DNA from 3 places in the Noviherbaspirillum album genome. Region 1 is predicted to be linked to each of the others. Evidence: predicted binding sites of a transcription regulator. Region 1 holds the regulator's gene; each other region holds the start of a gene.
The links. The regulator FNR, encoded in region 1, switches genes on or off when oxygen is low (the NO sensors DNR and NnrR bind a similar motif). The targets are predictions, from matches to a motif close to TTGATNNNNATCAA.
Positions count from the first base shown of each region.

Region 2: RY831_RS31490 (hemerythrin domain-containing protein) is a predicted target of FNR. The motif match lies at 5,404-5,417, and genes of this name have one in related genera.
Region 3: RY831_RS25670 (hemerythrin domain-containing protein) is a predicted target of FNR. The motif match lies at 4,396-4,409, and genes of this name have one in related genera.

Region 1 is NZ_JAWIIV010000006.1:80,348-87,534, reverse strand. Features, by position in the region: gene ccoO (cytochrome-c oxidase, cbb3-type subunit II) at 1-273, shown strand, start outside; gene RY831_RS09340 (cbb3-type cytochrome oxidase subunit 3) at 276-458, shown strand; gene ccoP (cytochrome-c oxidase, cbb3-type subunit III) at 451-1,383, shown strand; gene ccoG (cytochrome c oxidase accessory protein CcoG) at 1,481-2,875, shown strand; gene RY831_RS09325 (FixH family protein) at 2,922-3,458, shown strand; gene RY831_RS09320 (hypothetical protein) at 3,703-3,948, shown strand; gene fnr (fumarate/nitrate reduction transcriptional regulator Fnr) at 3,976-4,737, opposite strand; gene RY831_RS09310 (hypothetical protein) at 5,198-5,575, shown strand; gene RY831_RS09305 (hypothetical protein) at 5,701-6,177, opposite strand; gene RY831_RS09300 (alpha-ketoacid dehydrogenase subunit beta) at 6,216-7,187, opposite strand, start outside.
Region 2 is NZ_JAWIIV010000065.1:6,932-14,118, reverse strand. Features, by position in the region: gene RY831_RS31520 (hypothetical protein) at 387-710, opposite strand; gene RY831_RS31515 (NapC/NirT family cytochrome c) at 770-1,351, opposite strand; gene RY831_RS31510 (nitrate reductase cytochrome c-type subunit) at 1,361-1,828, opposite strand; gene napA (nitrate reductase catalytic subunit NapA) at 1,838-4,333, opposite strand; gene RY831_RS31500 (chaperone NapD) at 4,334-4,603, opposite strand; gene RY831_RS31495 (periplasmic nitrate reductase, NapE protein) at 4,650-4,808, opposite strand; gene RY831_RS31490 (hemerythrin domain-containing protein) at 4,896-5,351, opposite strand; gene ccmA (cytochrome c biogenesis heme-transporting ATPase CcmA) at 5,689-6,312, shown strand; gene ccmB (heme exporter protein CcmB) at 6,321-6,980, shown strand.
Region 3 is NZ_JAWIIV010000032.1:20,477-27,663, forward strand. Features, by position in the region: gene RY831_RS25660 (Hsp70 family protein) at 1-1,350, shown strand, start outside; gene RY831_RS25665 (Hsp70 family protein) at 1,371-4,298, shown strand; gene RY831_RS25670 (hemerythrin domain-containing protein) at 4,525-5,121, shown strand; gene RY831_RS25675 (hypothetical protein) at 5,473-5,679, shown strand; gene RY831_RS25680 (DUF4214 domain-containing protein) at 5,715-7,187, opposite strand, start outside.

The DNA.
Region 1 (7,187 bases):
GGCCGCTACAGCGATGAATGGCACCGCGTGCACCTGATGAATCCGCGCGACGTGGTGCCGGAATCGAACATGCCTTCCTACCCGTGGCTGGCCACAACCAAGCTGGATCCGCAGTCGGTGGCGCCGAAGATGGCGGCGCTTCGCAAGCTGGGCCATCCGTACAGCGACGAGGAAATCGCCAATGCGGCCAAGGAAGTGGAAGGCAAGACCGAACAGGATGCGCTGGTTGCCTATCTGCAGGGCCTCGGCATCCAGATCAAGGCAAAGAGGTAATCATGAATTTCGAACAACTTGTTTTCGATGCACGTACGCTGATTACGGTGCTCAGCTTCCTGAGCTTCATCGGCATCATCTGGTGGACTTACGGCGCGCATCGCGGCGCCGACTTTGACGCGGCGGCAGACCTGCCGTTTGCGGACGATAACGACATGGCCGCATCGGAGAAGCAACATGGCTGACTTTACTAGCGAATTCTGGAGCATCTATATCACGGTGCTCACCGTCCTCGGCATTGCCGGCTGCGCCATTCTGCTGTGGTCGCAGGCCAAGGTGAAGATCGTCGTCCGCGAGGGCGAGGAAGCCGAGACCACCGGCCACAGCTGGGACGACGGTCTGACCGAGTTGAACAACCCCATGCCGCGCTGGTGGATGTGGATGTTCTACCTGACTATCGTGTTCGGCGTGGCGTATCTCGTTCTCTATCCCGGCCTCGGCTCCTTCAAGGGCAAGCTGGGCTGGGAATCGGCCGGCGCCTACCAGGCCGAACTGCAGAAGGCGGATGCCGACTACGGCCCCATCTTCGCCAAGTACCAGCAGCAGGACCTGAAGACCGTCGCCGCCGATCCGCAGGCGCATGCCATCGGCGAACGCCTCTTCCTGACCTACTGCGCGCAGTGCCACGGTTCGGATGCCCGCGGCAGCAAGGGTTTCCCCAACCTGGCCGACAAGGACTGGCTGTACGGCGGCGAGCCGGACGTGATCAAGGCCACGATCATGCAAGGCCGCAACGGCGTCATGCCGCCGATGGGCGCCGCGCTCGGCTCGGACAAGGATGTGGAAAACGTCGCGCATTATGTCCTCAGCCTGTCGGGTGCGACTTCCGATCCGATCAAGGTGGCCTTCGGCAAGGACAAGTTCGCCGCCTGCGCAGCCTGCCATACCTCGGCCGGCACCGGCAATCCGGCGCTCGGCGCGCCCAACCTGGCCGACAAGGTCTGGCTGTACGGCGGCAGCGCTGAAACGGTCATGGAAACCATTCGCAAGGGCCGTGCCAACAGCATGCCGGCGTTCAATGACTTCCTCGGCGAGGGCAAGGTCCATCTGCTCGCAGCCTACGTATGGAGTCTGTCGAACGAAACCGCGATCGTCACCGCGAAGAAATGAAGCCGGGACCGGAGCGCAGGCTCCGGCCTAACCGGGAGTTTTCAAGTTGTTGAAATGCTGAGTCGTTGAATCGTTGAAAAGTCAAAGAGTTGAAACCATGGGCGAACCTGCAGTGAAGGTTTCGGTAATCAGGATGTACGAAGCCCGCCAGGAGATCTATCCTCGCGAAATCAAGGGCACGTATGCCAACTTGCGCTGGCTGTGCGTTTTCCTGACCCAGCTGGTGTTCTACGGCTTGCCCTGGATGTCATGGAATGGCAGGCAGGCGGTGCTGTTCGATCTGGCCGCCCGCAAGTTTTACCTGTTCGGCATCGTGCTGTGGCCGCAGGACTTCATCTACCTCGCGCTGCTGCTGATCGTCTGCGCCTACTCGCTATTCCTGTTCACGGCGGTCGCCGGACGGGTGTGGTGCGGCTACTCCTGCCCGCAGACGGTCTACACCGAGATCTTCATGTGGATAGAGCGCAAGATCGAAGGCAGCCGCAGTGCGCGCATGCGCCTCGACAAGCAGCCCTGGAGCGCTGAAAAAGTCGCGCGCAAATCGGCCAAGCACCTTGCCTGGGGGTTGGTTGCGCTGTGGACCGGCTTCACCTTCGTCAGCTATTTCACCCCGGCGCACACCTTGGGCAGCGAAGTCCTGACGATGACGCTGGGCCCCTGGGAAAGCTTCTGGATCCTGTTCTACGGTTTCGCCACCTATGGCAACGCCGGCTGGATGCGCGAACAGGTCTGCAAGTACATGTGCCCGTATGCTCGCTTCCAGAGCTCGATGTTCGATCGCGACACGCTGATCGTCACCTATGACCAGAAGCGCGGCGAACCGCGCGGCGCGCGCGGGCGGCATGTGAACAAGGCGGCGCTCGGCGACTGCATCGACTGCTCGATGTGCGTGCAGGTTTGTCCGACCGGCATCGATATCCGCAATGGCCTGCAGTCGGATTGCATCGGCTGCGCCGCCTGCGTCGACGCCTGCAACATGGTGATGGACAAAACCGGCGCGCCGCGCGGACTGATCCGCTATGCGACCGAGAACGCGATGGAGAAGGGCCTGGGCAGCGCGGACATCCGCAAGCGAGTCCTGCGCCCGCGCGTGCTGATCTACAGTGCGATCCTGATGCTGATCGTCGGGATGTCGTTCGCATCGCTGATCGGGCGCGACCTGGTCAAGCTGGACGTGATTCGCGACCGCGGCTCGATGGGCCGCGAAGTGGAGGACGGCATGATCGAAAACGTCTACCGCCTGCAGATCATGAATACCGACGAACGGCCGCACCGTTACCGGATTTCGGTCAAGGGCATCGACAGCATCGCGCTGGCGACGGAAGACGAAGTCTTGCTCGAGCCTACCGCTTCCCGCGCCGTGCCGGTCCGGGTGCGCATCGCCCACGGCAAGGGTGAAAAGGGATCGAACAAGATCTGGTTCGAACTGAAGGCGGAAGACGATGAACGGCTGCGGGTCGAGGAACAAGCGGTTTTCATCGTGCCCCGTTAAATACGAACCGGCCAACGCAATCAACGAATCAATGAAGGAGTGCATCATGCAATCGACAAATTCTCGCCGCGCCGCATCCAAGGTGTCCTCGGCACCTTGGTACGCCCATCGCTGGCCGTGGCTGCTGATGCTCGGCCCGATCATCGTGGTGATCGCCGGCATCCATACCACCTGGATTGCATTCACCCGGCAGGATGCGCTGGTGGTGGACGACTATTACAAGCAAGGCAAGGCCATCAACCAGGACTTGAGCCGGGACCGGGTCGCCGCCAGCATGAAGCTGCGGGCCTCGATCCGCTATGACGCTTCCTCGGGCCGGCTGCTCGGAAACGTGCGCAGCCTCGGCCAGCCCGTCGGAAGCTCGCTGACCATCAAGCTGGTGCATTCGACCCAGCCCCAGAAAGACGTTGTGCTGCAGGTGCAGCCGGATGCGGAAGGCAGCTTCGCCGTTGCGCTGCCGATGCTTGACCGCGCACGCTGGCAGGTATCGATGGAAGGTGCGGGCCGCAACTGGCGACTGCACGACGTCTGGGACTGGCCGGTGCAGCGCTCGGTCGAGCTGAGCGCCGACCGGACGGATTGATCATTCGGAAGTAGCGGGGCGAAATCTGGCGCCACCTCGCATAGCTGGCATAGCTGGCGGTGCCGGGAGGGGCAAGGAGTGCTGGAAGGCAGGCATGGGGCCATTCCCGATTTTGCGAGCGGTTTTCACGTGAATTCCCGTATTCGGGAATTCACGTATCACGCAAGGCTGCCAGAGCGAATCCGCTTTAATGGAAAACAATGCCTGTCCGTCGTTCATGGACAGGCAAGATGAGGAGGTGACAATGGCAAGACTGATCATGGCAGTCCTGTGGCCGTCGTTTCTGGTCGCTATTGTGGCCGAAGGTTTTTTCTTTTCACTATTCGACCCCCGCGACATCGCGATCGGCGGCGCGCATGTCGAATTGAATCCGCTCGGCGTCTACAGCCTGGGATTCTTCTGTTTCTGGGGATTCTGCAGCCTGGCAAGCATGCTGACTTGCTATCTGCTCAACGTGCCCGACGATAAAGGGCGGCGCGTTCCGCTGTAACCGTCCGGAAGGAGCCGGCGGCGCGTTTCAGGCGCAGGTCTGGGTGCCTGCGGCGACCGCCTTGAGCGTTACCGGTTCGAGCAATTCGAGGTCGCGGTTGCTGACCTTGATCCAGCCGCGCTTCTTGAATTTCGAGAGCAGGCGGCTGATGCTTTCAATCGTCAGCCCCAGGTAGTTGCCAATTTCCTCACGCGTCATGCGCAGCTGGAAGCTGGTCGAGGAGTAGCCCCGGATCGAATAGCGAGACGACAGGTTGGTCAGGAAAGCGGCGAAGCGCTGTTCGGCGCGCATGTTGCCAAGCAGGAGCATGACACTTTGCTCGCGCGTGATTTCCTGGCTCATCATCCGGTGGAAGTGGTGCAGCAGCTGCGGCATTTCCCCGAACAGGCCTTCCAGCCGCGAAAACGGGATTTCGCAAACCTCGCTGTCTTCCAGCGCGATCGCGTCGCAGTGATGACGTTCCGTGCTGATCGCATCCATGCCGAGCAGTTCGCCAGCCATCTGGAAGCCGGTCACCTGCTGGTCGCCGCTTGGGTTGACCTGGTGCGTCTTGAAGTGACCGAGACGGATCGCATACAGATTGGTGAACGGATCGCCGACGCGGTACAGGTGGCTGTCACGGGCGATCTTGCGGCGGCGGCCTATGATCTGGTCGAGACGGTCCATATCCTTTTCCTCGAGGCCCATCGGCAGGCAGATCTGATGCATGCTGCAAGCGGAGCAGCGTGCGCTGATTTCACGCGAACGGGATGTGGCGGGCTGGCGGACGAGGGCTTGTGCTTGTGTCATGACGGCGTTTCCTTGGAGTCTGGCAGCGGCATCGGATTTTCATCGCGGCTGCCGGTCGGTTTTGCAGTCATGTAGCAAGGGGTGTGCCAACGCTCGCGTCAACTGAAAAATATTAAAGCATTCCTCGCGCCGCAGGAGGGTTTGCCAGCGTTTGCCGGCGTTTGCCTATCCTTGGCGCTTCCGGCAGTCGCCTGGCCAACTCCTCATGTATTCCCGGTTGCGGGAATGATCTGTGCGAGCCCGGATGCTTCTTTCGCTGCTCCGTAAAATAAATCCGAACTGGAACGATCGGCAAAACACTTACTAGTGTGGCGCGCATGAACACCTTGTTATTCGCAGACGGGATGCTGGCTCCGGATCGGGTTCCAAATCCTGGATGAACCGAACTGACAAGGTGGTTCGGCATAACACCTATTAGCAGCAGACGTTGATCAATCCGAATTAATCAAGGAGAAAAGAAATGGCTTTACCAGTGCTCGGACTCGCAGGGATTACACGCGCGGGATTGGCCGCCGCTCCACAGGCAAGCGCCTTCGTGAAAAAGAATGGCGGAGAAATTGCGGACCTTACGGCCAACTTCTTCAAGAAAGATCACAACAAGGACAACCTCACCGGGAAAAACGGGGATAAGGGTTTGGTCAATGGTTTCAAAGACCTGATGAAGGACTTGGGACAGGGTAAGACGGATGCGCTTCTTAATATTCTGAAAAACGGCATGGGAATGGAGGACGAGGCGTTCAGCGCCTTTTCCAAACTATTCAAACAGGGCAATTTTTCAGGTATTCCCGCCAACGAGCTGTTCTCGGCGGGCAATTTCCTTTACAACATGGTTTCGTAGGCCCGCTCGCCGGCCTGTCGTTACAGGCCGTTTTTCGGGTCTTGGTTGCAGGCCATTGGCAGTCATGTGCGCGCATGACTTTCCGCGAAGAGTAGCCAATGCCGAACGCCAGGCGTGTCAGCTGATCAGCGAGCCTTCAGATTGAGGAAAAGGTTCGCTGCGAAAACCAGGATGCCGAGCGCAGCCACGATCTCCGATGCGGCCAGCACCGGCACCAGGGCCGCCGTCCCGGTGACGACCATGCCTAGGGCAACCGCCATGACAGGCAGCGAGAGATTGGCGAGCCAGAAATGCAGTCGCGCCAGCTTGCTCTGGCCTGCGGCCGGGAACACGCTGTAGATCAGCCCGGCCAGGGCCATGGTCGCCCAGCCGAGCAGGTTGACGTGCGCATGGACGGGCCGCATCGTGAAGTCGCGGCTGGCGCCCATCATGATGCCCATGCCGACGCCGATGATCAGGTATACGACAGCCAGCTTGAGCCAGATGATGCCGACCGCCGAGAAGGGCGGCGCGCTGGCGCGATCGCCGCCGTTACCATCGTCGCCGCGCCTGGCGGAATCGATGCGGTCATTGGAGACAGTAAGGGACGCTGTGGTGTTCATGATGTTTCCTTCCGGGGTATTGGGAATGGTGGAGATATTCAGACTGTGAGTGCTGCCGAATCGGTCAGATGCAGGGGGCCGAGGCGGTCGCGCCCGGCCAGCCTGCGCGCGGCATCCGCAATGGCTCCCGGCTGCGGCAGGAAAGCCTGTTCCAGCGGATAGCTCGACGCTGCCGGAGCATCCGGACCGGTCAGGCGCACGATCGGCGCCTTGAGCGCATCGAAGGCCTGTTCCGAGACGATGGCGCTGATTTCGGCGCCGACGCCGCACATGCGGCTGGCTTCATGCACGACCAGCAGGCGGCCCGTCCTGCGCACCGAACGCAGGATGGCTTCCTCGTCCAGCGGCTTGAGGCTGCGCAGGTCGATCACTTCCGCCGAGATGCCCTCTGCCGCCAGTGCCTCTGCTGCCTGGAGGCAGCTGCCGACCATCTTGGCATAGGACACGATGGTGACATCGCTGCCTACGCGCGCGACGGCGGCCTTGCCCAGGGGGATGACATGCTCGTTCTCCGGCACATCGCCCGGCACGTAGCCGAGCGCGAGGTCGATGAAGAACAATACCGGATTGTCGTCACGGATCGCCGCCTTGAGCAGTCCCTTGAAATCGGCGGCATTGGACGGCATCACCACTTTCAGGCCCGGGCTGTGAACGAACCAGGCTTCGAGGTTGTGGTTATGCTGCGCGCCGACGGTCCAGCCGGCGCCGGTCATGGCCATCACCACCATCGGGAATTCGAACTGGCCGCCGGAGAGGTAGCGCAGCTTGCCGGCGCTGTTGACGATTTCATCCATCGCAAAGCAGAGGAAGGGCGCGAACAGCAGGTCGACCACGGGGCGCAGGCCGGTGGCGGCCGCGCCTGCCGCGGTGCCGGCAATAATGCCTTCGGCCAGCGGCGTATTGCGCACCCGTTTTGCACCGAATTCATTCACCAGCTCAGGCCGCTTGGTGGCGACGCCTTCGCCGAACATCAGCACGCGCGGATCGCGCCGCATTTCCTCGGCCAGCGC
Region 2 (7,187 bases), on a different contig from region 1:
ACGCCTACCCCATAACGGATAATAAAGATTTTTAAATCAAGATACTTAAGGGATTCTGAGAATCAGGCAATTTTATATAGGGAAGGCCGACATGGAGAACTGCGCCTATGAACGGAGTCTAATTCTTCACCTGGGTCCGGTGTCCGGCCTGACTTCTTTCATGTCTAATCATGTCCAAACCAAGGAGCCGTTATGAAATGCATACGTCACCGAATACTGATTTCCTTAATGCTTACACTCCCCGTCATTGCAGCCCATGCCCAAAGCGGCAATAGCGGTGAACAGCGGCCTGAAGGAGCAAGCGCTCCATCGAGTCAAGGTCCGGTCAGGGCGTCCCAGGAAGATTTTTCAAGTGGATCAAGCCAAAGCGGTACAGCGCAATCTGGTCAGCGTGTGACCACGGAAGGTGGCAATTCTGCATTGAATTCCAACGTTCGTGGTGAAGGTGCCGCGACTTCCGATCGTGAAACGTCAAGGAACTGGACCGGCGTAGGCAGTACTGGCGGTGCAACGGGTACCGGTGAAAGTACAGGGACATCGAATGCGTCACCCTCCACCAACAGCGGAATGTCCGGCGCGAACGGTGGCGGAACGGGATCGGAATCCTCGAGTGGTACATCAAGTTCCGGAGCTTCACTCGACAATGGAAAAAGATAGGAGAACGCAGAAAAGAGAAAAGGCTGGCCCGCGATCGCGGCCAGCCTTTTCATTATTGCTTTGCACCGGCAAGCGGCGGAGCAGGCTAGGACAATCAAACGCAATTGTCTTTTTATTTCACCCCCGACATATCGGGCAACGTGTGTGCGATACCCTTGTGGCAGTCGATACAGGTTTTCTCACCGCTTGCCAGCGACGTGGAGTGGGCATCCACTGCACGTTTGCTTTGTTTCGTAAAATCCATGGAGTTGAATTGATGGCAATTGCGGCACTCGAGTGAGTTGTTCGACTTCAAACGTTTCCACTCGTTGGTTGCGAGCTGCAGGCGGTGTGCCTCGAATTTTTCACGCGTATCGATGGTCCCAAAGATTTTTCCCCAGACTTCTTTCGATGCCTGCATCTTGCGTGCCATTTTGTCGGTCCAGTTATGGGGAACATGGCAGTCGGAACATTTTGCACGCACGCCGCTTCGGTTGGTGAAGTGAATCGTGCCCTGCAGTTCGGCGTAGACGTTGGTGCGCATTTCGTGGCAACCGGTGCAGAATTGCTCGGTGTTCGTGAACTCCATCGCGGTATTGAATCCACCCCAGAAAATAATCCCCGCGATGAAAGCACCAATGGTCAGAAAACCGAAACTTAAATGAACGCTTGGGCGACGCAGTACGTTCCAGAAGCGTTTGACGAAGCGAATCATTGGCTGCCCTTATTTCTTCTTTGCAGGAGCTCCTTGCGGAGGCGTCTGATTCAACATGGTGTCCACATCCTTGAATTCATTGTCAACGAGCGGCTTGAGATCGGCTTGCGGAACGTGACACTGAAGACAAAAGTACCGCCTTGGCGAAAGTTCGGCCAGGAAGTTGCCCTGGCGGTCCATGAAATGCGTGACGCTGATCATCGGCGCCTGGCTTTCCTGGGTCCTTGTGCGGGCATGGCACATCATGCATCGGTTGGCATTCTTGTCGATCTGGTAGCCTTCGATCTTGTGCGGCACGATCGGGGGCTGCATTGCATAGTTGCGCATGCGTCGCACATCGCTGTTGTCCGGATTGACAATGGGCGGCGGCGGCGTGGTTTCATTCAACGGCGTCGGTCCGCGCATCCGGTCCTGGAAGGCCTGAGAATGGGCAAACAGGGGAAGCAACAACAGCAGCCAAAGGAAAATTTTCTTCATTGTGCACCTCTACACCTTGCGAATATTGACCGCGCATTTCTTGTAATCCGTCTGGAAAGAAATCGGGTCCGTTGCATCCAGGGTGACCTTGTTGATCAACTGGCTGGCATCGAAGAAGGGAACGAATACCAAGCCTTGTGGAGGTTTGTTGCGGCCTCTCGTCTCCACGCGACTGCGTATCGAACCGCGCCGGGAAGAAATTTCGATCATGTCACCGCGGCGTGCGCCAAGTTTTTTGGCATCGTCCGGATGCATATAGCAGACTGCATTGGGAACCGCGCGATATAACTCGGGTACGCGCCGGGTCATGGTGCCGGTATGCCAGTGCTCGAGAACGCGGCCGGTCGACAGCCAGAAAGGAAATTCCTTGTCGGGTGCTTCAGCAGGCTTTTCGTAAGGAAGTGCGAAGATCACCGCTTTGCCGTCGGGCATTCCATAAAAATTGTAGCCTTCACCTTTCTTGACGTAAGGATCGCTGCCTTCCCGATATCGCCACCGGGTCTCCTTGCCGTCGACCACCGGCCAGCGCAGCCCTCTTTCCTTGTGATACACATCGAAGGGCGCCAGATCGTGGCCGTGGCCACGACCGAATTGCGCGTACTCTTCAAACAGCCCTTTCTGGATATAGAAGCCATACGCCTTGGCCTCGTCGTTTGCGTAGCCCGCTTCGACTTGCGTGTTCGGATAGCGGTTGACGGCGCCATTGCGGAACAGCATGTCGAACATAGTCTTGCCGCGGTATTGCGGCGCCTTGTCGAGCAGCTCCGGCGGCCAGACGTCTTCCATCTTGAAACGCTTGGAGAATTCGGCAAGCTGCCATAAATCGGATTTGGCTTCGCCGGGCGCATTGACAAGCTGATGCCAGAACTGCGTGCGCCGTTCGGCATTGCCGTAGGCGCCTTCCTTTTCCACCCACATCGCAGTTGGAAGAATCAGGTCGGCAGCCATGGTGGTCGCTGTCGGATAGACATCCGACACGACGATGAAGTTATTCGGATTGCGGTATCCCGGCAGCATCTCCTCCATCACGTTGGGGCCCGCCTGCATGTTGTTGTTGCACATGATCCAGTAGGCATTGAGCTTGCTGTCCTTGAGCATGCGGCTCTGCAGCACGGCATGGAAGCCCGGCTTTTCGGGAATTGTCCCCGCAGGGAGCTGCCAGATTTTTTCCGCCACTTCCCGGTGCTTCGGATTTGCCACCAGCATGTCTGCCGGCAGGCGATGCGAGAAGGTGCCGACTTCCCGCGCGGTGCCGCAGGCCGAAGGCTGCCCGGTCAATGAAAACGGGCTATTGCCAGGTGTGGATATTTTCCCGGCCAGGAGATGGATGTTGTACAGAAGATTGCTGCACCACGTCCCGCGGGTATGCTGGTTGAAGCCCATGGTGAAGAAGGACATGACCTTCACCTTGGGGTCGGCGTACAACTCAGCCAGGCGGATGAGACGTTCTTTGGTCACTCCGGTGAGCTTCGCCACCGAGTCAACGTCGTATGCGCTGACGAACTTCGCGAATTCCTCGAAATTGCTGGGTTTTCCGCCGCCGGCATCGGCTGCGTGAGTGGCTGCCTTCTGCAGCGGATGCTCCGGACGCAAGCCATAACCGATGTCGGTATTGCCCATCACGAAGCGGGTGTGCTTGTCGACGAATTCCCGGTTGACGCGGTTGGTCTTGATGATATGGTTGGCGATGAAATTGAGGATCGCCAGATCGGTCTGGGGCTGAAAGATAATGGATTGATCGGCGAGTTCGAAACTGCGGTGTTCATAGACCGACAGGACAGCGACCTTGACATGCGGGGCCGACAGCTTTCGGTCCGTAACGCGGGTCCACAGGATGGGATGCATCTCCGCCATGTTCGAGCCCCACAGCACGAACGCATCGGCGTTTTCAATATCGTCGTAACAGCCCATCGGCTCATCCATGCCGAAGGTGCGCATGAATCCGGCAACCGCGGACGCCATGCAGTGACGCGCGTTCGGATCGATATTATTCGACCGAAATCCTGCCTTGAAGAGTTTTGCAGCGGCGTAGCCTTCCCAAATTGTCCATTGCCCGGAGCCGAACATTCCGACGGCAGTCGGTCCCTTCTCTCGCAGCGTGCGCTTGAAGTGCTGGGCCATCGTGTCGAAGGCGGTATCCCAGGAGACAGGCGTGAATTCGCCGTTCTTGTCGTACCGGCCGTTCTTCATTCTCAGCAGAGGCTTGGTCAGGCGGTCCTGGCCGTACATGATCTTGGAGAGGAAATAGCCCTTGACGCAGTTAATGCCGCGATTGACTTCCGCGTTGATGTCGCCATGCGTGGCGACCACGCGCCCGTCCTTTACTCCAACGTTGACGCCGCAGCCGACGCCGCAGAAGCGGCAAGGCGCTTTCGACCAAGCCAGCTGTGTCTTGCTCGCATCGGTAACTACATTAGATGCCAAGCTCTCCAACGGGATGCCAACCGTGGTCGCTGTAGTCATTGCAGCGGTTTGCTTGATGAAATCACGGCGCGTCAGCTTCATTTATTCAATCTCCTCTTCGAATGCGGAAACGGGCTCGGCATGCTGATACACCATCGCCACATCAATCACGCCCGGTAAAACACGTATTGCATCCATATAATCCAATGTGCGCTTGGTACTCTCCGCTTCCAGCGTCACCACGATTTTTCCATCAGGCGCGACCACGAAGATCGTCGCGGCAGGGATCGCCCGGATGGAGGCGGCGACATTCTCTGCGTTCGCCGGATTGGAGAAAACCACTATTCCGGCAATATGAAGTTCAGGTTCCATGGCGTTGCCTGCGTAACGAAGTCAGTAAGAAGCGAAGCATGCCTGCTCAGCCAGAGGGAAGCGTTCCGGTGAAAAGCTGATACATCCAGACGAAGAATCCGTAGCCCGAAACGCCCAGAAAGGCCAGGACCGGCGCCGCAACCGCGGTAATGAGGAGGAAGGCCTGTATTTCCTCGGTCTTGGTCGGCGGAGACTGTTTATCCATATAGGTCAACCCTCAAGTCACGGCTGCAAGTGATTGCACCGATTATTAATATTGCACCGTCAAGAAGCAGCGTAGAGCAATGACTCTTCAACTTGGTTCCCTCTGCTGCGGCGCACATGAAGTCTTTCGCACGGCTTCATGAGTTTCGTTCTGCAGACGCCGTTGGACAGCCGGATACAGAATGTCTTCTTCCTTGACGCTGTGGTCTCTCATCAAAATCAAAAGGGATTCGGCATGCAAGTAAAATCCCTCTGCATTCTTGTCGTGGACAGCTTGAAGCATCCTAGTGAGCAAGGCTTTCAAGCGCACGTGATCCATTCGCAAATCATCCAGGAACCAGTCACATCCTTTTACTGACTGTCTTAGACAGGAGAAGAAGCTCGACTCTTCCTCTTCGATATGTCCAATGAACGACTCTGAAAAATGGGCACAGTATTGGGCCGCCAGATTCCAGTCTTTGTCTGCTACTGACTTGGACAAAGCTTCAAGATGGCGCTCGCACCGACCGTGATCACTCAGCAGCTTGTCAAACAGCGTTCCCATGGCTTTCTCCATTTATGCAATGCATTGTCGAGCAGGGAAGGGTGGAGAAACCTTGACTTGAGTCAAATTCATCAAGATGGTGCACGTTATTTAATGACGTCTGATCGATTGCACCAAATCGTCTTTTGCCAATCCCAATCGATAGCATGGCAAATGCGGCGCGTTCGGCCGGTAAAAGATGTGGTCTCGGAATAGGCAAACGTTCGGGATCGGCATCGGATCGGGAGCCGGGCATATGAAGCGGATTCAGTACTTCATGCGGTCAGTCCGTTGGTGATGGTTTTCAGTTTGCTGAAGACCCGGAGACGATGTGCTTTGTTATGAAAGGATGCGGATAGTGCTGGAGGCAATCAGGTTAGCGTGTACCCGCGGCGATAGTGCCCTGTTCACCTCTCTAAGTTTTCGCGTCGAGCAAGGATCGATTTTGCGCATAGCAGGTCCTAACGGGAGCGGGAAGACCTCGCTTCTTCGCCTGCTGTGCGGGTTGCGTCAGCCTGACGACGGCGACATCCGATGGCGTGGTGCGAGCATCTATTCATCGAGGGAAAATTATCACAGTGAGGTGACATATATCGGACATGCGAATGCATTGAAAGACGAGCTGCTCGTTGAAGAGAACCTGCGTTTCGCATTGCGTTTGAACGGAGGCAGCCCGACGGACGATACGATCCATCAGGCGCTGGAAAGCGCTGGCTTGGCTCACCTCGCCGGCATGCGGGTTCGTGCACTGTCGGTAGGACAACGCCGGCGTGTCGCATTGACTCGGCTTGCCCTGTCCCGTGCTCCGCTGTGGATTCTCGACGAACCCTTTGTTGCACTCGATCAATCGGCTGTGGCAGCGCTTGCGAAATATCTGGAGGACCACGTTGATGGCGGCGGATCGATTGTGTACACGTCGCATGAAGACGTGCCGCTCCGTGTTTCCCGGGCTGCTGAAGTGCATTTGGGATATGTTGGGTAAGCGTCGGCATGGTGAGGCTATTCTTCGTCGTTCTTCAACGGGATCTGCTTCTGGCGATGCGTCAGCTCTCCGACCTGTTCAGTGCGCTGGTGTTTTTTCTGATTGTTGTTTCGCTGTTTCCGCTGGCTTTGGGGACGGACAAGCAATTGCTGAGGGATCTTGCGCCCGCTATCGTCTGGGTGAGCGCGTTGCTGTCATCGACGCTCTCGATCGGACGCATTTTCGGGTCGGACCATAGCGACGGCAGCCTTGAACAGATGCTTCTGGCAAATGAGCCTCTGCCGGTCGCAGTGCTTGCCAAGGTGATTGCACACTGGAGCACAACCGGATTTCCGATCGTGTTGCTGGCGCCTTTGTCGGGACTGCTGTTCGACCTGGATACTCCGACGACTGTCGCATTGGTCATCGGTCTGCTGATCGGCACACCCATTTTCAGCGCAGTGGGGGCAATAGGCGCAGCGCTTACGCTTGGTGTAAAAGGGAACAGTATCCTCGCAACGATCGTATTGCTGCCTCTTTACGTACCGGTACTTATCTTCGGTGCCGGGGCAACGCATGCCGGCGCCAATGTGGCAGCTCATATGTTGCTGCTGGCAGCAGGGCTTTCAGCATCCCTGGCGCTGGGTCCCTGGGTAACGGCAGCGTCATTGAGAATCGCGATTGAATAGCAATGCATGGCGACGAAATGAAAGCGCATGAAGTGAATGGCGCACAAGAGACGCAGGACCCGAAGGCCGGAATTCATGTCCTGTCCGGATATCAAGAAAGATAACATTGTCGATGCGGTGCAACCCGATGAGAAGAGGAAATTCCATAGTGCAGGTCTCTGAACATAAGGTCCTCGAGGCAACGCAGCCGAGTGCGGTTTCATGGCG
Region 3 (7,187 bases), on a different contig from region 1:
TCCTTCGATCCGGCCGCCCGCGAGCTGACCGCCGAAGCCGCGCGCAGCGCCGGCTACCAGTCGCTGACGCTGCTGGAAGAGCCGCAGTCGGCGCTCTACAGCTGGATCCAGAACAGCCAGGGCCAGTGGCGCAAGCAGGTTCGGCCGGGCGACATCATTCTCGTGGTCGATGTCGGCGGCGGCACCAGCGACTTCTCGCTGATCGCGGTGCTGGAACGCGAAGGCAACCTGGAACTGCACCGGGTCGCGGTCGGTGATCACATCCTGCTCGGCGGCGACAACATGGACCTGACGCTGGCCCACGTGGTCGCGCGCAAGCTGGCCGCCGGCGGTACCCAGCTCGATCCATGGCAGATGCGCGCGCTGACCTATGCCTGCCGCTCGGCCAAGGAAAGCCTGCTGTCGGATGCCGGCGCGCAGAACGTGCCCATCGTCGTGCCCAGCCGCGGCTCCAGGCTGATTGGCGGTTCCATCCGCACCGAACTCACGCGCGAGGAAGTCACCTCGGTCATCCTGGAAGGCTTCTTCCCGCAGGTCGACGCGTCGGCCCGCCCGGCCACCCGCACGCGCGCCGCCTTGACCCAGCTCGGCCTGCCGTTCGCGCAGGATGCGGCCGTCACGCGCCACCTCGCCGCCTTCCTGGCGCGCCAGACCTCGGCGCTGTCGGAGCTGGAAGATTTCGCCGGACGCGTGCGCGCCGACGCTTCGTTCCTGCATCCGACCGCGGTGCTGTTCAACGGCGGCGTGTTCAAGTCCGGCATCCTGGCCGAACGCACCCTGGCCACCATCAACGGCTGGCTCGCCGGTGAAAACGCCGAACCCGCGCGCCTGCTGACCGGGGCCGACCTCGACCTGGCGGTGGCGCGCGGCGCCGCGTACTACGGCTATGTGCGGCGCGGGCGCGGCGTGCGTATCCGCGGCGGCACGGCGCGCGCGTTTTACGTGGGCGTCGAATCTTCCATGCCCGCCATTCCCGGCATGGAACCGCCGATCCAGGCGCTGTGCATCGCTCCCTTCGGCATGGAGGAAGGCACCGAGGCCGAACTGCAGACCGAGGAATTCGGCCTCGTGGTCGGCGAGCCGGTGCATTTCCGCTTCTTCGGTTCCTCCACGCGCCGCCAGGACCAGATCGGCACCCTGCTCGATTTCTGGCAGCCCGATGAACTGCAGGAGCTGGAAGAGATCCAGTCGATGCTGCCTACCGAAGGCCGGCAGCCGGGCGAGGTGGTTCAGGTGAGGCTGCAGGCCAAGGTCACCGAAGCCGGCACGCTGGAATTGTCGGCGGTGCCGCGCAACGGCAGCGAGCGCTGGAAGGTGGAGTTCGACGTGCGCGGACAGGCGCAGTCCTGAGCGCACGGGCACAAGATGCGATGAAGCGCTACAGGGTAGGCATCGATCTCGGCACCACCAATACCGTCGTCGCCTATGCGGAACACGGCAGCCATGACATTCGCCTGTTCGACATCGAGCAGCTGACCGCGCCGGGGGAAGTCAAGGCGGCGCCCCTGCTGCCTTCGCTGCGCTTTCATGCGGCTCCGGGCGAACTGGCCCCGGGCGACCTGCAGCTGCCCTGGACCGGCGCGCGGGAACAGGAGGCGCAGGCCGGGCCGGTCATCGTCGGCGCGCTCGCGCGCAAGCTGGGCGCGCAGGTGCCGGGCCGGCTGGTGGCCAGCGCCAAGAGCTGGCTGTCTCATGCGGCGGTCGACCGCCTCGCCCCCATCCTGCCGTGGGGCGCGGGCGACGATGTGCTCAAGGTGTCGCCGGTGGAAGCCAGCGCCAGCTACCTGGCCCATGTGCGCGCGGCCTGGAACCTGCGGTTTCCGGATGCGCCGCTGGAGCAGCAGGATATCGTGCTGACCGTGCCCGCTTCCTTCGACGAAAGCGCGCGCGCCCTCACCGTCCGCGCCGCGGCCCAGGCCGGCCTGGCGACATTGCGCCTGCTGGAGGAACCGCAGGCTGCCTTCTACGACTGGGTATTCCGCCATCGCGCCAATCTTGCGGCCGAACTGGCGCAGACCCGCCTGGTGCTGGTGTGCGATGTCGGCGGCGGCACCACCGACCTCAGCCTGATCAAGGTGGAGCTGCAGGATGGCCTACCGCAGCTGACGCGCATCGGTGTCGGCAAGCACCTGATGCTGGGCGGCGACAACATGGACCTGGTGCTCGCGCACGTGGCCGAAAGCCGCATGCAGGGCAACAGCCGGGAGGGCGGCCAGGGCGGCCAGCGCCGCCTGTCGGCGACCGAGCTGTCGCAATTGCTGGAACGCTGCCGCAGCGCCAAGGAGCAGCTGCTCGCATCCGACGCACCGGAGAAGGTCGCGGTCACGCTGCTCGGCGCCGGCTCGCGCCTGATCGGCGGGTCCCGCAGCATCGAACTGACGCGCGACGAAGCGCTGCGCATCGTGGTCGACGGCTTTTTCCCGCTGGTGGAGGCCGACGAACCGGTGCAGCAGCGCCGCAGCGGCATCGTCGAGTTCGGTCTGCCGTATGCGAGCGATCCCGCGGTCACCCGCCATCTCGCGGCCTTTCTTGCCCAGTTTGCCGGCCCATCCCGCGAAGCGCTGGGCATGACAGACGATGGCCATGCGGATGTTGACGCCGGTGCCCCGGCCATTCCCGATACCCTGCTGCTCAATGGTGGGGTATTCCGGGCGCCGGCCCTCGCATCGCGGCTGCGGGATGCGCTCGGCCGCTGGCGCGGACAAGCCCTGCATCTGCTGCACAACGACAACCCGGATGTCGCGGTCGCGCGCGGCGCGGTCGCCTTCGCATTGGCGCGGGAAGGTCTCGCGCCCCGCATCGGCGGCGGCTCGCCGCGCTCCTATTTCCTGATGCTGGACGAGCGCAGCAGGGAAGCGTCCGTGCAGGCAAAAAACGATACCCTGCGCGCGGTCTGCGTCCTGCCCAAGGGCAGCGAGCAGGGACGCGAGCTGCTGCTGGAAGACCGCGTCTTCGCGCTGCGCCTCGGCCGGCCGGTACGCTTTCACCTGATGTCCTCGACGGTGGACCGCGGCAACCGCGCGCCGCTGCCCGGCGAGCTGGTCGAACTTGCGCCGGGCGATCTCGTGCCCCTGCCCCCGATCGCCACCGTGCTGCCGGCGGAGTCGGGGGCGGGGGCTGGTGCGAAGGCGGAGGTGCCGGTAAGGCTCGCCACCGCGCTGACCGAAGTGGGCACGCTGGAGATGCACTGCGTGAGCACGGAAGATGCGGAGCGGCGCTGGCTGCTGGAATTTCAGCTGCGGGAAGTAGAAGACCGGCAGGATCGCGCTGCAGGAGATGCGCAGCACGCCGGGTCCGGCCCGGAGGCCGGTGCCGATGCGCTGCCGGCCCGCATCGGCGAGGCGCTGGAAAGAATCGACCGCATCTTCGGCAGCCGCTCGCAGAAACTGCCGCCGAAGGAAGTCAGGCAATTGCGCGCCCAGCTGGAAAAGCTGATCGGCGGCCGCGAGCAGTGGAGCACCCCGGTGCTGCGCAAGCTGTTCGATGCGCTGCTGCAGCGCGCCCGCGCACGCCGCCGCTCCGCCGACCATGAACGCGTCTGGCTCAATCTGGCCGGCTACTGCCTGCGGCCCGGCTTCGGCTATCCGCTCGACGACTGGCGCATCGATCAGCTGTGGGCCATGTTCGACACCGGCATCCAGTATGTGAAGGAGAGCCAGGTCGCCACCGAATGGTGGACGCTGTGGCGTCGCGTCGCGGGTGGTCTCGACACCACAAGGCAGCTTCGCCTGCTCGACGATTTCGCCTTCAATGTGCAGGACGATGAAGCCGCATTGCGCGACCGGCCTCCCCATCTCGTTGCCGGCGGCTACGACGACATGCTCCGCCTGGCCGGCTCGCTGGAACGAATCCCCGCGAGCTACAAGACCGAGATCGGCGACTGGCTGCTCGGCCTGCTGGATAAATCGATGCCCTTGCAGCGCAATGCCACGCCGCCCTCGGACAGCCTTATCCTGTGGACGCTTGCCCGCATCGGAGCGCGCCGCCCCTTCCAAGGCGCTGCGCATGAGGTGGTGGCGCCGGACATTGCCGCGCCGTGGCTGGAACGGCTGCTGGCGCTGGACTGGAAACGCGTCGATGGCGCGGCGCTGGCTGCCGCCCATATCGCGCGCTCCACCGGGGACCGCGTGCGCGACGTGCCGGCCGACCTGCGCGGGCGCGTCGTGCAGCGCCTGAAGTCGTCCGGCGCATCGCCGTCCTGGGCCGACATGGTGGAACAGACGGTGGACCTCGATGAAGTCAGCCAGCGCGGCTTCCTCGGCGATTCGCTGCCGCCGGGATTGAAGCTGATCGCCTGAACGTGATTGCCTGACTGCCTGAGCGGCGCGCGTCCGGCGGACCGGGCAAGCCAAGCAAGCCCGCGCTGCCGGCGCCCATGCCGCGATCCGGAAAAATTTGATTGAGGTCAAGGAATTGAAGGGACCGGCCAAATAGCATCCGCCTACCGTGCCGTTTCCGCAGCCTTGACTTGAACCCTGCCGGGCGGCGCATCCGTTTCCCTTATTCAGAACAGGCAGATCAATCATGCGTTTGCGCTCATCCCATGCGGCAGTCAATATCATCCAGCACGACCACGATGTACTGAGTGCCGTCCTGCAGGGCATGCTTCAGATTATCCGCGCCATCAGCGACGGCGGAAAGAAGCCCGACCTGAAGGTGCTGCGGGCGATGCTTCTCTATATCCACGACTATCCCGAGCGCGTGCACCATCCGAAGGAAGACCGCTTCCTGTTCCCGATGATTCGCAAGCGCACCGGCGAAGCGGACGAAGCCATCATCGAGCTCGAGGCGCAGCATGCGCTCGGCGACCGACTGGTGCTTGACCTGGAACATGCGCTGAACCGCTACGAACTGGAGGGGGCCGCCGCGTTCGAGCCGTTTGCGCTGATGGCCGGACAATACGCCGATTTCTACAAGGCGCACATGCGTCTGGAAGAACAGAAGATTCTCGCCATCGCCCTGGAGGTATTGAGCGAGGACGACTGGCGCGAGCTCGATGCCGCTTTCAGCGAAGAAAAAAATCCGCTTGAGGGAAGCCGGGCTGACACGACCATGCAGCAGCTTTTCTCGATGATCGTGAATCTTGCGCCGCCGCCGGTCGGCGTCGGTCCGGAAATGTGAGTTCAATGCCGGCCGCGCCTCGAACGGTTTCGCCTTGACCGGCTTAGTCGAGGCCGAGGCGGATTGTTTCTGGGACAAGGCGCGGCGGCGCGACATGGCGGGCCATGGCAAGGAGGCGCAACGCCGTACCAGAAGCAATCCGCCCGGGATCGGCAAGCAGGTCATGGCGAAACCGCTCTCGCGGCATAGATAGAGCGTTTTCGCCCTGATTCGCTCTCTTGATTCGGCCCGGAAAATGGTTCATTTTCCGGGCCGAATCCATAAACCGCCGACCTTCCTTTGCTTGCTCTCAATGTTTCACGTATAGCCGGGAGTAAAGTTTGACTCAGGGACACCTATGGAGGGCCTGTCATGAGCGATCTGGAAGAAAATCTATCTGTCGTTGTGCTGTGGATTCGTTGTACCTTCATTGTGCTCTGCATCTATGGCGGGGCCATGCTGCTTGCGGGCTGCCAGATGCTCAAGCAATGGCTGTCGCGGGAATCGCCTGCCGACGGTGTGCGCGAGGCGCCGCCGGCGACCGCGGCGACACCGGGGAAACTTCCCGGCAGCGCCTGACCGCTGCGCAGGCAAGTTACCCTGGCGGAACCGCTCTATGCGTACTGGATATAGTCGACGCCGTTCTGCAGCGAGCCGACAAGCTGGGCAACGTGCTCGGGGCTCTCGCTGAACGCGGCGAGCATCGCATGGCGGCTGATGGTGCCGCGCTCCAACTGGTCGGTCCAGTATGCGAAGCCGGCGGCATCCGGCGCACGATTCAGGGCGTTTGAATACAGCGCTCCGACGAAGTCGGCATTATCCAGATTCGTGCCGTATTTCTGCTGAAACTCCGCCGATGCAATGAAGCTCCGGGCAGCCTCCTCCAGGCTCAGGCCCGCATCGCGCTGGGCGATCCAGTAACCCAGTCCCGCATCGTCGGGCTTTCTGCCGAAGGCTGCTTCGTACAGCCGATAGACTGACTCACCGATATCATCGAAGGCCACGCTCCTGTCGGCGAACGAGAGACGCTCGATATTGGTCAGGCTGTCGGTGCCTTCGTTGCTTTCGCTCCCGGCGTTTGCTGCGACGTTCAAGGCCGGACCGGTGGCTGCGCGTGCAATCGTGTAGTTGTCCCTGGCCGATGCATACAACGCGGTATCGGTTCCGCCCGCACCGTCGATCGCATCGTTCCCGCCGCCGCCGCGCAGCACATTGTTTCCCTGCGAGCCGACCAGCGTGTCGGTGAAACCGGAGCCGGCGAGATTCTCGATGTCGCCCATCAGCCAGTACAGCGTGGTGGGCGTGGATGCGTTCTTTTCGCTTTCGAGGTAGGCCATGCCGGTCTTGGTATCGACCAGCGTGGACAGCTGCATGTCGGGGAGGCTGACGGACCAGCCTCCGCTGGCGCCGCTCAGATCGACCGTGTCGGTGCCGCCCGCGTCCCAGATGGTGGAATAGAAATTATTGACCGGAAGGGTGTAACTGCTGTCGCCCGCATTCGTGCTCATGTTCTTGCCGTATAAATGCTGCAGGGCAAGAACATCCAGCGGCATCGGCGTGGCGGGGTCATAGCTGCCCAGGTCGAAACCGAATTCATCTTCGTAGGACATGACGGAAAACCAGTCGTTGTCCAATTCGCTCAGGCCCAATTGGGAAAAGGTCGGCCGCCCGGTGCCCCCGCTGTCGTGGGGATGCTTGAGCCCGAGAGCATGGCCGATCTCATGAAGGAACAGGAAGTATCCGGCCGATCCCGGCGCGTAGCTGGCAAGGGAGTTGGCCTCGCTGCGGGCATTGAGAAAGACATCTCCCGGGCCGCCTTCATAGGCAGCGTTGTAGGCGGCATCCGGAAAGAACGCGAGTGCCCACATGGAGTTGCTGGGGAATAATCCGGTCGATGCGCTCAGACTGATGGTGATATCGGAGTGCGGTGCCGCCTCCACCGGGTTCGCATACGCACCGGCATAGTCAAACCGCACATTGGCATACGATCCCAGGCTGCCGAAGATCAGGCTCATCTGGTCGGCCACGGCCTGCGGATTGCTCCAGTATTCCCCGTCCAGTCCGCCGGCAACCGCCCAGCGCAGGGT